3 regions of the Paenibacillus sp. 1781tsa1 genome follow, and region 2 is predicted to be linked to each of the others. Evidence: a T-box and tRNA genes for the amino acid it is inferred to sense, from the RefSeq annotation. Region 2 holds a T-box; the other regions hold tRNA genes.
The links. A T-box is a leader RNA that pairs with one kind of tRNA and senses whether it is charged. The one in region 2 lies ahead of tyrS (tyrosine--tRNA ligase), so its partner is inferred to be a tRNA-Tyr.
Positions count from the first base shown of each region.

Region 1 (4,406 bases), 3.9 Mb from region 2:
AAAGCAGAGCGGGACGCCGTCGTAAAATCGGAGAAACGAGTACCGACGCCGATCACCACATCCGCTTCTCTCGCCAGCCTGTTGGCTGCCAGAGAGCCGGTAACCCCGATGGCCCCCACATTCAGTGGGTGGTCCCAAGAGACTGCGCTCTTGCCCGCCTGCGTCTCGGCGATCGGAATGCCAAATGCCTCGGCGAACTCCACGAGCTGAGCGGATGCCTCAGAGTACAACACACCGCCGCCTGCAACGAGAAGCGGCTTTCTACCACGGGCAATCTGCTCCGTTGCCCGTTCAATGGCTGCTTGTACCGGGGGGCGACGGTCCAGATAATGCACTTTGCGGGCAAAGAACGATTCCGGGTAATCGTACGCTTCTGCCTGCACATCCTGTGGCAGTGCGAGCGTTACTGCTCCCGTTTCTGCTGGATCGGTTAGTACACGCATGGCCTGTGTAGCTGCAATCATCAACTGCTCGGGACGAACAATGCGATCCCAGTACTTGCTGACGGCTTTGAATGGATCCGTGGCTGAGATTGTATAATCACTGCTCACTTCCAACTGCTGTAGTACCGGGTCCGGTTCCCGCGTAGCAAAGTTGTCTCCAGGAAGCAATAAAACCGGAATCCGGTTCACCGTTGCAGTAGCTGCCGCCGTAATCATATTCAAAGCACCAGGTCCAATGGATGTTGTACATGCATAGATCTGTCTACGGTTCTTCTGCTTGGCATAGGCCGCTGCCGTATGCACCATACCTTGTTCGTTCTTGCCTTGCATATACCTCAGGCTTCCCGGACTGCGCTCCAGCGCTTCTCCAATGCCTGTTACGTTGCCATGTCCAAAAATACCGATGATTCCCTTCACAAACTTGGTTTCCACACCGTCAACCGAGATATATTGCTGATCCAGGTATCGAAGCAAAGCCTGAGCCATCGTCAGTCGAATTGTTTTCATGAATTGATCGCCGTCCTTTCCTTTACGGGTTAAGCGCTTAATCTACGTTAAGTTTAAGCGCCTTACCCCTAAAGGTTAAGCGCTTAATTGATATGGTATTACAGGTTAATGATTTACGCAAGCTATTTTTGTAAGCGTTTTTATGAAATGTGGTAAAGAAAAGATATTCTTTTGTTCAAACATGCGCAGACCTTCTCTATTTGAACACTTCCACAATGACTAAGAACAGACTTAAAAGAAGGGGAAATATATCGTGAGGATGGGATACATGCTAATCAGCCATATAATCCGTGATCTTTGTATACAATCTGATCAATATGCCTGTGAATGCAAAAAAAGAAAGAGACGGTGAATACCATCTCTTTCTTTTCGATATTTAAGCGGGTGATGGGAATCGAACCCACGCTATTAGCTTGGAAGGCTAAAGTTCTACCATTGAACTACACCCGCATAACAACAATCGGGATGACACGATTTGAACATGCGACCCCCTGGTCCCAAACCAGGTGCTCTACCAAGCTGAGCTACATCCCGTTATCTATACCGGCGAGAGGACTCGAACCTCCACGGTTTCCCACTCGATTTTGAGTCGAGCGCGTCTGCCATTCCGCCACGCCGGCAAAATATGAAGTTATAATGGCGCGCCCTGAGAGATTCGAACTCCCGGCCTTTTGATTCGTAGTCAAACGCTCTATCCAGCTGAGCTAAGGGCGCATAATATTGGAGCGGAAGACGGGAATCGAACCCGCGACCCTCGCCTTGGCAAGGCGATGCTCTACCGCTGAGCCACTTCCGCAAATAAAGGATGCGCGTGGAGGGACTTGAACCCCCACGTCAAAGACGCTAGATCCTAAGTCTAGTGCGTCTGCCAATTCCGCCACACGCGCATATAATGGTGAGTCATGAAGGGCTCGAACCTTCGACACCCTGATTAAAAGTCAGGTGCTCTACCAACTGAGCTAATGACTCATAGAAAAACTGGTGGAGGATGATGGATTCGAACCACCGAACCCGTAAGGGAGCAGATTTACAGTCTGATGCGTTTGGCCGCTTCGCTAATCCTCCAGGATTACATGGTGCCGGCGAGAGGACTTGAACCCCCAACCTACTGATTACAAGTCAGTTGCTCTACCAGTTGAGCTACACCGGCGTATTACATGGTGTGAAAAATGGTGGCTCGGGACGGAATCGAACCGCCGACACGAGGATTTTCAGTCCTCTGCTCTACCGACTGAGCTACCGAGCCTTATAAAATTAAAATGGCGGAACCGACGGGATTCGAACCCGCGATCTCCTGCGTGACAGGCAGGCATGTTAGGCCAACTACACCACGGTTCCATAATACTTTCTCAAGGAAAGTTAATTGCGGGGGCAGGATTTGAACCTGCGGCCTTCGGGTTATGAGCCCGACGAGCTACCGGGCTGCTCCACCCCGCGTCGTTATAAAAAGTCTTATGGTGGAGGCTGAGGGGATCGAACCCCCGACCCTCTGCTTGTAAGGCAGATGCTCTCCCAGCTGAGCTAAGCCTCCATATTATGACCCGTAGGGGATACTCTCACTTCGTTCGAGACTGCGAAGCCGTTGCTAACGAAGTACATCCTCCGACGAACCTTTGGGATTCTCATCCCTTGTTGAAGCAATAGATATTGCTATGACCCGTAGGGGATTCGAACCCCTGTTACCTCCGTGAAAGGGAGGTGTCTTAACCCCTTGACCAACGGGCCTTAATGGCTCCCCGAACAGGACTCGAACCTGTGACAACTCGATTAACAGTCGAGTGCTCTACCAACTGAGCTATCAGGGAATGGTGGAGCCAAGCGGGATCGAACCGCTGACCTCCTGCTTGCAAGGCAGGCGCTCTCCCAGCTGAGCTATGGCCCCATACTCTGGTGTATTCTTGTTGTGGTCTTGCTATGGGCCCTGGTGGACTCGAACCACCGGCCTCACCCTTATCAGAGGTGCGCTCTAACCAACTGAGCTAAGGGCCCTTATCAATTTTCGAAAAAAAATACCCCAATGGGGTTTCGCTTGGCGGCGTCCTACTCTCCCAGGACCCTGCGGTCCAAGTACCATCGGCGCTAGAGGGCTTAACGGTCGTGTTCGGGATGGGTACGTGTGGAACCCCTCCGCCATCGCCACCAAACGAGCATTTGTGTAACAAATGCGTTCGCGTTCCATTCGGTCCTACACGGCTGTGTGGATGAATGGTTCAGCGCATATTCAGAGATCGTTCTCTGAAAACTAGATTCGAAACGAAAGTGTGCGAACTATCACTTGCAAATTGGATAAGCCCTCGACCGATTAGTACTGGTCAGCTCCATGCATTGCTGCACTTCCACCCCCAGCCTATCTACCTCGTCGTCTTCAAGGGGTCTTACATACTGGGAAATCTCATCTTGAGGGGGGCTTCACGCTTAGATGCTTTCAGCGTTTATCCCGTCCGTACATAGCTACCCAGCGGTGCTCCTGGCGGAACAACTGGTACACCAGCGGTACGTCCATCCCGGTCCTCTCGTACTAAGGACAGCTCCTCTCAAATTTCCTACGCCCACGACAGATAGGGACCGAACTGTCTCACGACGTTCTGAACCCAGCTCGCGTACCGCTTTAATGGGCGAACAGCCCAACCCTTGGGACCTACTTCAGCCCCAGGATGCGATGAGCCGACATCGAGGTGCCAAACCTCCCCGTCGATGTGGACTCTTGGGGGAGATAAGCCTGTTATCCCCAGGGTAGCTTTTATCCGTTGAGCGATGGCCCTTCCATGCGGTACCACCGGATCACTAAGCCCGACTTTCGTCCCTGCTCGACTTGTAGGTCTCGCAGTCAAGCTCCCTTATGCCTTTGCACTCTTCGAATGATTTCCAACCATTCTGAGGGAACCTTTGGGCGCCTCCGTTACTCTTTAGGAGGCGACCGCCCCAGTCAAACTGCCCACCTGACACTGTCCCCGCACCGGATTACGGTACCAGGTTAGAACCTAGATACGATCAGGGTGGTATCCCAACGTTGCCTCCACAGAAGCTTGCGCTCCTGCTTCAAAGGCTCCCACCTATCCTGTACAGATCGTACCCAAATTCAATATCAAGCTGCAGTAAAGCTCCATGGGGTCTTTCCGTCTTGTCGCGGGTAACCTGCATCTTCACAGGTATTAAAATTTCACCGGATCTCTCGTTGAGACAGCGCCCAAGTCGTTACGCCATTCGTGCGGGTCAGAATTTACCTGACAAGGAATTTCGCTACCTTAGGACCGTTATAGTTACGGCCGCCGTTTACTGGGGCTTCGGTTCACAGCTTCGGATTGCTCCTAACCACTCCCCTTAACCTTCCAGCACCGGGCAGGCGTCAGCCCGTATACTTCGCCTTACGGCTTCGCACAGACCTGTGTTTTTGCTAAACAGTCGCTTGGGCCTTTTCACTGCGGCCCCCTCGTGCTATTCACACTACCGGGGCAC
Region 1 covers NZ_JAMYWY010000001.1:320,335-324,740, reverse strand. Annotated here, with positions in the region: gene iolD (3D-(3,5/4)-trihydroxycyclohexane-1,2-dione acylhydrolase (decyclizing)) at 1-950, opposite strand, end outside; tRNA gene NKT06_RS01510 (tRNA-Gly) at 1,330-1,400, opposite strand; tRNA gene NKT06_RS01505 (tRNA-Pro) at 1,411-1,484, opposite strand; tRNA gene NKT06_RS01500 (tRNA-Leu) at 1,492-1,570, opposite strand; tRNA gene NKT06_RS01495 (tRNA-Arg) at 1,588-1,664, opposite strand; tRNA gene NKT06_RS01490 (tRNA-Gly) at 1,672-1,746, opposite strand; tRNA gene NKT06_RS01485 (tRNA-Leu) at 1,757-1,837, opposite strand; tRNA gene NKT06_RS01480 (tRNA-Lys) at 1,844-1,919, opposite strand; tRNA gene NKT06_RS01475 (tRNA-Tyr) at 1,930-2,015, opposite strand; tRNA gene NKT06_RS01470 (tRNA-Thr) at 2,025-2,100, opposite strand; tRNA gene NKT06_RS01465 (tRNA-Phe) at 2,121-2,196, opposite strand; tRNA gene NKT06_RS01460 (tRNA-Asp) at 2,211-2,288, opposite strand; tRNA gene NKT06_RS01455 (tRNA-Met) at 2,314-2,387, opposite strand; tRNA gene NKT06_RS01450 (tRNA-Val) at 2,406-2,481, opposite strand; tRNA gene NKT06_RS01445 (tRNA-Glu) at 2,604-2,675, opposite strand; tRNA gene NKT06_RS01440 (tRNA-Asn) at 2,680-2,755, opposite strand; tRNA gene NKT06_RS01435 (tRNA-Ala) at 2,757-2,832, opposite strand; tRNA gene NKT06_RS01430 (tRNA-Ile) at 2,866-2,939, opposite strand; rRNA gene rrf (5S ribosomal RNA) at 2,978-3,094, opposite strand; rRNA gene NKT06_RS01420 (23S ribosomal RNA) at 3,233-4,406, opposite strand, start outside.
Region 1: it has a tRNA-Tyr gene. The T-box ahead of tyrS (tyrosine--tRNA ligase) is inferred to sense a tRNA for this amino acid. The anticodon was not compared.

Region 2 (4,406 bases):
CAGCAACGTGAATCAATCCAATTCCGGTAATAACTCCGGTACTGGTGCAGCTGCAACTCGTGGTGGTGGATTCTTCGGCGGTGGCGGCGGATTCATGAAAGGCATGATGCTTGGTGGTCTTGCTGGTATGATGTTCGGTGGATTGTTCGGTGGCATGGGCGCCCTGGGTAACATCCTTGGATTGCTCGTGAACGTTGCAGCCATCATGTTGATTGTTATGCTAGCTATGGCACTCTTCAGAGCCATCTCCAATCGTCGTAAACCTGCAGCAGATGGCCGTTATGACCGCCGCAATGATCGTGATGATGACCGTAACAGAAACGGACGGTACTAATCTCTATGGTTCTGAGCATGGATGAAATTGTGAATGCAATCTGTATTCATATGGCAGAACGTAAGGGTGTACGTCCAACCGATGTCAACGTAGAACTGAGCTGGGAAGAAGATACCGGTTATTCCGCTGAAGTTTGGATTCAAGGCCGCAGTCAATATCTGGTGGAGTCCAATATGATTGAAGCGATTCTTCGCTACCTGCACAGTGAATACAACATCCGGGCGTACCGTGAGAACGTACGACTTGATCTGGATGAAGAGATCACAGCGATTGTTAATCAATAAACTAGGTCAAGCACTGACCTGTTATACAAAAGACCGTCTCCACTCTGTCGCCTGACAGAGATGGAAGACGGTCTTTTTGTTTCTGTATTTGTGACTTTATTTGTACCTATATTGTAGTCTCTTACGTATCTGGGTTACGTTCTATTTCTTGGAAACTATGATTGAAGTTTAACCAGGCTGTAATTCTTTTTACCTTTACGGATAATGATAAATTTACCGCCAATCGCATGCTCTGCAGACACCGTGAATTCAAGCTCCGTGATTTTCTCACCATTCATGGAAATTGCACCTTTGGTGACATCCTCACGCGCCTGGCGCTTGGATGGCTCCAGACCCAGATCTACGAGCCAGTCCACGATATTTTTGGCTTCGCCGTCCGTTTCAAATGTTGGCATTTCCTTGAAACCCTGCTCGATTTCGTCTGCTGTCAGGGAACGGATATCACCACTGAACAGCGCCGCTGTAATACGCTTAGCCTGTTCGAGCATCTCTTCGCCGTGAACGAATTTTGTCATTTCTTCCGCGAGTGCTTTCTGCGCTTCACGTCTGTGCGGTTCTGTCTCTACCTTTTCAGCCAAAGCTTCAATTTCTTCTTTGCTCAGGAAGGTAAAGTATTTCAAGTATTTGATCACATCACGGTCATCTGTATTCGCCCAGAACTGGTAGAACTCAAATGGTGTCGTTTTGTTCGGATCAAGCCAGATTGCGCCGCCAGCTGTTTTACCAAATTTCGTACCGTCGGATTTGAGCATCAGCGGAATAGTCAGACCGTACGCCTTCGCTTCAGATCCTTCTTTTTTACGAATCAGATCAAGACCACTCGTGATATTCCCCCATTGATCAGAACCGCCAATTTGAAGCTGTACATCTTCGTTCTGGAACAGGTGCAGGTAGTCGAGGGATTGAAGGATCTGGTAGGAGAACTCGGTAAACGAGATTCCGCCTTCCAGTCTGCTTGCCACTACATCCTTAGCCAGCATGGTGTTGAGGTTAAAGTTTTTGCCGTAGTCACGCAAAAATTCAATGACATTGATTTTGTGCGTCCAATCGTAGTTGTTCACCATGCGAACCTGATTATCCCCGTCTGTTACAAACAACTTCTTCATCTGCGCTGTCAGTGCATCCACATTCTCCTGCACTTGCTCCATCGTTTGCAAAGAACGCTCTGCCTGACGACCACTTGGATCACCAATCGTGCCCGTAGCTCCACCAATCAAAATGACTGGACGATGTCCTGCCAGTTGAAAACGTTTCAGCATCATAAAGGGAATTAGATGTCCAATATGCATGCTATCTCCCGTTGGGTCAACACCGCAGTACAAAGAAACGGACTTTGTTTCCGTCAATTCACGTAATCCCTCAGCATCCGTCTGCTGGTTAATGGCGTCACGCCACTGTAGTTCATCAATAATATTCATTCGTATAACCCCTTTTCTATCCTCAAAATTCAGTCATGATCTACGTTAAATTACGAAATTACACGCTGGAACGGCTTTTTTGGACACAAAAAAATCGCCTCCTTGTCTTCATTAGACACAGGGACGATTATCATAACCGTGGTACCACCCAAATTGCATGGACAACACGTAACCTTAACACGTTATCCATACCACTTTTGGCAATATATCGTTTGCCCATCCGCTTGGCATTACCCAAGTACTCCAGAGTGTAATTCGCAGCCCTTGTATGTATCAGGTTCCATCAACCCCTGACTTTCTGTAACAGGGACAAAGCCGCTACTGCGCTCTATCAACGTAATTCATGTATTCAATTTATAGCAAGTATAGCCGAACGTTTCAGTCATTGCAAGACCAAGTATGCAATCCTTTGACAGAACAACCGATGCTTAGTTAAAACCAGATTATATAATCATCATGTTCAATTTTCCGTGATAATAACCATAAGCTTTCTCCGCGATCTGATCCTCATTATTCCAAAATTGCTGATCCAGCTCATCTAATTGGTGCTCTTGTTCCTTTGTCAGTAATTTAGGAATGTCCCATAATCCAGTAAGCCTTTCATCCTCTTTCAAATGCTCAATGCAGCCGTATGCTGAGGTAATAATCTCCACGACTTGAGTCGCACCAATGATATGTAATGCCCGCAACGCGTAACGGTATACCTCTTCCCCCCAGTTGCAGAAAAACTGTATAAAACCGCCATTAAAGACATCCGCCTCTAACAGCCATAAAGCAGCAATATCCTGCTCGTTCGAATTCAACGAAGCCCATCCCTGTTCAGATTCATTCCTTTTTTCGACAAATAATACAGCATACTCATACCAAATATCATTGATATCTTGCTCGTTCACGTAACACACCTCACTTTTCTTTATTCCGAGCTCTCTAACTCCTGACGTTTCCCCGTCTGATACCAATGTAAATATGGATCACCGATCTGCTGGAAAGCTTCCTGAACACCCCTGTTCAGTTCCTTCATGACTTCATCCGTATAGTTCAAATGCGTCTGTTTATTATCTACACCATGTCTTTCCAACAACTCTACATGCGTCGCGGTGAAAATAATATCCTCCAGCAGCCAATAGATGACTTCATCCGGCTGTTTTACCCTTTTCTCTAACGAGACGAGACCACGTTCGTATATTCGAACAATATACGTATCTTTTCCACACTCTACATAGGGCACACCGTCCCATTTAAAGGTCTCATACAAGCGGTTAACATAGTTCTGCATCTGTTCCCTGCGGAAAGGTGTTCGCTCTAAAAGCTCTAAAAGAATGTCTGCCATTTGTTCTTTGCTTAACATGTTGGACATGAATGCACCTGCCTATATAAAAGTAAATCTCTACTTTTCTCGTTATTGCATGACATGCTCGGATTCAATATAAATGTTGGATTTTAACGTCGATTACAGAGTGTAAATGAAAAAGCTGCCAAAGGCAGCCTCTTCTTCCACACCGTTCAATCAGGTCCCACAAAAAGTCTGATACGAAGTATTGCATTGTGCAGGCAGTTCTGCATATTCAGCCTGTTCAGGTGAATGTGCGAACGGATCTGAAAGTACAGCCAAAAGCTTCTCCATTACGCTAAGATCCCCATGATTCTCTGCTCGCTCAAGGGCTTCCTCGACCCGATGATTACGGGGAATGACCGCTGGATTGCTCGTTCTCATCAACTGCTTAGAGACTTCCTTCTCACCTTGCTGTCTGTCTAATCTTGCTTGCCAGCGCTCATGCCATTCAGCAAATTCTGACGTGCCAAACCAAGCTGTTCCTTCCAATGTATCAAAGGTCAAAGCCAGGAACGTATTGGTGTAATCTGCACTATGCTTCTCCATGAGTTCAAGAAGATCCTTGACCAAGGCTTCATCTTCGGCCTCTTCATCTAACAAGCCCAGTTTGGAACGCATCCCCTTGAGCCAATGATGATGGTACAATTCTGAAAATTGTGCGATGGCATCTTGCGCGAGTTGCACCGCCTGCTCTTCATCTTCGTGCAACAGCGGCAGAAGCGTCTCGGCAAATCGAGCCAAATTCCAACCGGCAATATACGGTTGATTGCCATAAGCATAGCGACCTTGTCTGTCAATGGAGCTAAATACGGTCGAAGGATTGTAAGCATCCATAAAGGCGCATGGGCCATAATCAATGGTCTCACCACTAATAGCCATGTTATCCGTGTTCATCACGCCATGAATGAAACCAACTCGCTGCCACTGGGCAATGAGAGCCGCCTGCCGCTTAATCACTTCCTGAAGGAGCAGAAGATAACGATTTTCAGCTTGAGCAACCTCAGGAAAATGTCGATGCAACGTGTAATCAGCCAACG
Region 2 covers NZ_JAMYWY010000001.1:4,243,540-4,247,945, forward strand. Annotated here, with positions in the region: gene NKT06_RS19075 (hypothetical protein) at 1-334, shown strand, start outside; gene NKT06_RS19080 (YxcD family protein) at 340-618, shown strand; gene tyrS (tyrosine--tRNA ligase) at 774-2,036, opposite strand; T-box leader at 2,153-2,380, opposite strand; gene NKT06_RS19090 (DMP19 family protein) at 2,480-2,929, opposite strand; gene NKT06_RS19095 (Imm63 family immunity protein) at 2,950-3,393, opposite strand; gene NKT06_RS19100 (protein adenylyltransferase SelO) at 3,544-4,406, opposite strand, start outside.

Region 3 (4,406 bases), 1.7 Mb from region 2:
TAAGCCGTTATGAGCAATGGGGGGACGCAGTAGGGTAGTGACGCGGACTGATGGATGTCCGTCTAAGCAGTAAGGCTGATGTGTAGGCAAATCCGCACATTGTAAGGCTGAGCTGTGATGGGGAGCGAAAATTGTAGTAGCGAAGGTCATGATCTCACACTGCCAAGAAAAGCCTCTAGCCAGGTGAAGGTGCCCGTACCGCAAACCGACACAGGTAGGCGAGAAGAGTATTCTAAGGCGCGCGGAAGAACTCTCGTTAAGGAACTCGGCAAAATGACCCCGTAACTTCGGGAGAAGGGGTGCCCCGGTAGTGTGAATAGCACGAGGGGGCCGCAGTGAAAAGGCCCAAGCGACTGTTTAGCAAAAACACAGGTCTGTGCGAAGCCGTAAGGCGAAGTATACGGGCTGACGCCTGCCCGGTGCTGGAAGGTTAAGGGGAGTGGTTAGGAGCAATCCGAAGCTGTGAACCGAAGCCCCAGTAAACGGCGGCCGTAACTATAACGGTCCTAAGGTAGCGAAATTCCTTGTCAGGTAAATTCTGACCCGCACGAATGGCGTAACGACTTGGGCGCTGTCTCAACGAGAGATCCGGTGAAATTTTAATACCTGTGAAGATGCAGGTTACCCGCGACAAGACGGAAAGACCCCATGGAGCTTTACTGCAGCTTGATATTGAATTTGGGTACGATCTGTACAGGATAGGTGGGAGCCTTTGAAGCAGGAGCGCAAGCTTCTGTGGAGGCAACGTTGGGATACCACCCTGATCGTATCTAGGTTCTAACCTGGTACCGTAATCCGGTGCGGGGACAGTGTCAGGTGGGCAGTTTGACTGGGGCGGTCGCCTCCTAAAGAGTAACGGAGGCGCCCAAAGGTTCCCTCAGAATGGTTGGAAATCATTCGAAGAGTGCAAAGGCATAAGGGAGCTTGACTGCGAGACCTACAAGTCGAGCAGGGACGAAAGTCGGGCTTAGTGATCCGGTGGTACCGCATGGAAGGGCCATCGCTCAACGGATAAAAGCTACCCTGGGGATAACAGGCTTATCTCCCCCAAGAGTCCACATCGACGGGGAGGTTTGGCACCTCGATGTCGGCTCATCGCATCCTGGGGCTGAAGTAGGTCCCAAGGGTTGGGCTGTTCGCCCATTAAAGCGGTACGCGAGCTGGGTTCAGAACGTCGTGAGACAGTTCGGTCCCTATCTGTCGTGGGCGTAGGAAATTTGAGAGGAGCTGTCCTTAGTACGAGAGGACCGGGATGGACGTACCGCTGGTGTACCAGTTGTTCCGCCAGGAGCACCGCTGGGTAGCTATGTACGGACGGGATAAACGCTGAAAGCATCTAAGCGTGAAGCCCCCCTCAAGATGAGATTTCCCAGTATGTAAGACCCCTTGAAGACGACGAGGTAGATAGGCTGGGGGTGGAAGTGCAGCAATGCATGGAGCTGACCAGTACTAATCGGTCGAGGGCTTATCCAATAGCAAGTGATAGTTCGCATCTTTCGTTTCGAATCTAGTTTTCAGAGAACGATCTCTGAAGCATATTCCCTGATAGCTCAGTTGGTAGAGCACTCGACTGTTAATCGAGTTGTCACAGGTTCGAGCCCTGTTCGGGGAGCCATATGGAGAGGTGTCCGAGCTGGCCGAAGGAGCACGATTGGAAATCGTGTAGGCGTCACAAGCGTCTCGAGGGTTCGAATCCCTCTCTCTCCGCCATAATAATAAGGCCCGTTGGTCAAGGGGTTAAGACACCTCCCTTTCACGGAGGTAACAGGGGTTCGAATCCCCTACGGGTCATATTAACTTCAAAAAAAGAAGTTGATTTTTACAACAAGATTATGATATGATCATAAATGTGTTGTTCGGAGGCTTAGCTCAGCTGGGAGAGCATCTGCCTTACAAGCAGAGGGTCGGGGGTTCGATCCCCTCAGCCTCCACCATATAACTTTTTATAACGACGCGGGGTGGAGCAGCCCGGTAGCTCGTCGGGCTCATAACCCGAAGGCCGCAGGTTCAAATCCTGCCCCCGCAATTAACTTTCCTTGAGAAAGTACTATGGAACCGTGGTGTAGTTGGCCTAACATGCCTGCCTGTCACGCAGGAGATCGCGGGTTCGAATCCCGTCGGTTCCGCCATTTAATCTTTACATGAGGCAAACTGTTCACTACATCTGCTGTATGGCACTGATGCCCTATATAAAGTGTAAGGAATTAAGATTAGACTTTATTATGGCTCGGTAGCTCAGTCGGTAGAGCAGAGGACTGAAAATCCTCGTGTCGGCGGTTCGATTCCGTCCCGAGCCACCATTTTCAAAACAATTTAATATGCCGGTGTAGCTCAACTGGTAGAGCAACTGACTTGTAATCAGTAGGTTGGGGGTTCAAGTCCTCTCGCCGGCACCATGTAATCCTGGAGGATTAGCGAAGTGGCCAAACGCATCAGACTGTAAATCTGCTCCCGTACGGGTTCGGTGGTTCGAATCCATCATCCTCCACCAGTTTTTAGGGGCATAGTTTAAAGGTAGAACAACGGTCTCCAAAACCGTTGGTGTGGGTTCAATTCCTGCTGCCCCTGCCAATTAACTTTTAAGAAATTTAACCTTTTGTGGCGATCGTGGCGAAGTGGTTAACGCACCGGTTTGTGGATCCGGCATTCGGGGGTTCAATTCCCCTCGATCGCCCCTTTGTTTTTTCATTTTTTATTGGGGATTAGCCAAGCGGTAAGGCAACGGACTTTGACTCCGTCATGCATAGGTTCAAATCCTATATCCCCAGCCATTATGCGGACGTGGCTCAGCGGTAGAGCATCGCCTTGCCAAGGCGAGGGTCGCGGGTTCGATTCCCGTCGTCCGCTCCAAAATATGGCGCCATAGCCAAGTGGTAAGGCACAGCTCTGCAAAAGCTTTATCCCCAGTTCGAATCTGGGTGGCGCCTCCAGCATATGCCGGCGTGGCGGAATGGCAGACGCGCTCGACTCAAAATCGAGTGGGAAACCGTGGAGGTTCGAGTCCTCTCGCCGGTATATTGAATAGCCCTACATGTTGCTTATGCAATGTGTAGGGCTATTTTTATTTTATATAAAACGGTTTTTGTACATTAAGAAAAATGGGACTTTAATAAAGATTGACGTATGATTATATTCGGTATATTGTAGATAAGTGAAGTCTTTAATTATAGAGGAGTGAAGCATAGTGACTACTGGAAAAAATGTAACGGATACCGATCTGTTATTTAATCTTTCTGTATGGGAAGAGGCATGGAAGAATCGTCCGAGAAGTCCAAAATATAAAAAGAAAAGCGCACCATTTAATACAGAAGAAGCATTTGAGCGGTGGGCCAGGGATTATCATGTACAGTCGTTCTCTGAAGAAGGTAAGCAGCGTTCTGAGCGCATTATGGGCTGGATTGAGAACCAGGGTGTGGAGTTCGCGGGTTTATCCATTTTGGACATTGGAGCTGCTTCAGGTATATTCACCATTCCTTTTGCAGAAAAGGGAGCAACTGTGACTGCAGTTGAGCCATCTGAGTTACTTGTCTCCCTGATGAAAGAGACGATACCTTCAGCTCTTGAATCTAATATCGAAATCGTAAAAGAACGATATGAAGAAATCTCCATTCAGGATAAAGGCTGGGAGAAGAAATTTGACTTTGCATTTGCCTCCATGTGTCCGGTGATGTCAGATTGGGAAACGATTGAGATGGCGATCAACTGTGCCCGGAAGTATGTGTATATAAGTACTATGGCGGGACAGAAGGAACACACCCTAATGGATGAAATTAAGGAGGTACTGGGTGTAACTGCTTCATACAAGGCGGGTGACATGGGTTATATTCAACAGTTGCTGTATTTGAAAGGTTATTCATACACAATGATCATTACAAGAGAAGTTAACTCATTTGAAGTACCAGTGGAAGAGATTATCGAAAAGCTGCCAGAATGGCTTAATACGTATGAGTTACCATCAGATGAAGATTCCCTCAGATTAGCTGAGAAGTACATCCGAGATACATACAAGGGTAGTACGGTGACATTCTCACGTGGAGCAAGATTCGGGAAGATTCTGATCCAACTTGAACAGCCAAACATGAAAACAGTTCATATTAAGGATAAGCGATAAATCTTATAGGCTTGTTACGTGTCTGAGGATCAGAAATCGAGACGGACAACGTATTTTAACATCTAAGATGACGCTAGGAAGCATCACATCGCTGCGCAAAAAGATGAACGTTTGAAATATATGAAGTTAAGATTATAGAAATGAAATTGTAAGTGAAGGGAGCAGGATATGTGCTCCCTCTTTTTTTTGAAGCCAATAACTAATAACCAGACCCTCGTTTATTTGGAGATGTTCGAGACAACGAAAAAACAAAACACATTTCTAGTTTTCAGAGAATGATATCTAAAGCATATTC
Region 3 covers NZ_JAMYWY010000001.1:5,904,537-5,908,942, reverse strand. Annotated here, with positions in the region: rRNA gene NKT06_RS26650 (23S ribosomal RNA) at 1-1,473, shown strand, start outside; tRNA gene NKT06_RS26645 (tRNA-Asn) at 1,540-1,615, shown strand; tRNA gene NKT06_RS26640 (tRNA-Ser) at 1,619-1,710, shown strand; tRNA gene NKT06_RS26635 (tRNA-Glu) at 1,720-1,791, shown strand; tRNA gene NKT06_RS26630 (tRNA-Val) at 1,859-1,934, shown strand; tRNA gene NKT06_RS26625 (tRNA-Met) at 1,953-2,026, shown strand; tRNA gene NKT06_RS26620 (tRNA-Asp) at 2,052-2,129, shown strand; tRNA gene NKT06_RS26615 (tRNA-Phe) at 2,225-2,300, shown strand; tRNA gene NKT06_RS26610 (tRNA-Thr) at 2,321-2,396, shown strand; tRNA gene NKT06_RS26605 (tRNA-Tyr) at 2,406-2,491, shown strand; tRNA gene NKT06_RS26600 (tRNA-Trp) at 2,498-2,571, shown strand; tRNA gene NKT06_RS26595 (tRNA-His) at 2,602-2,674, shown strand; tRNA gene NKT06_RS26590 (tRNA-Gln) at 2,697-2,771, shown strand; tRNA gene NKT06_RS26585 (tRNA-Gly) at 2,776-2,850, shown strand; tRNA gene NKT06_RS26580 (tRNA-Cys) at 2,857-2,930, shown strand; tRNA gene NKT06_RS26575 (tRNA-Leu) at 2,937-3,015, shown strand; gene NKT06_RS26570 (class I SAM-dependent methyltransferase) at 3,185-4,111, shown strand; tRNA gene NKT06_RS26565 (tRNA-Asn) at 4,405-4,406, shown strand, end outside.
Region 3: it has a tRNA-Tyr gene. The T-box ahead of tyrS (tyrosine--tRNA ligase) is inferred to sense a tRNA for this amino acid. The anticodon was not compared.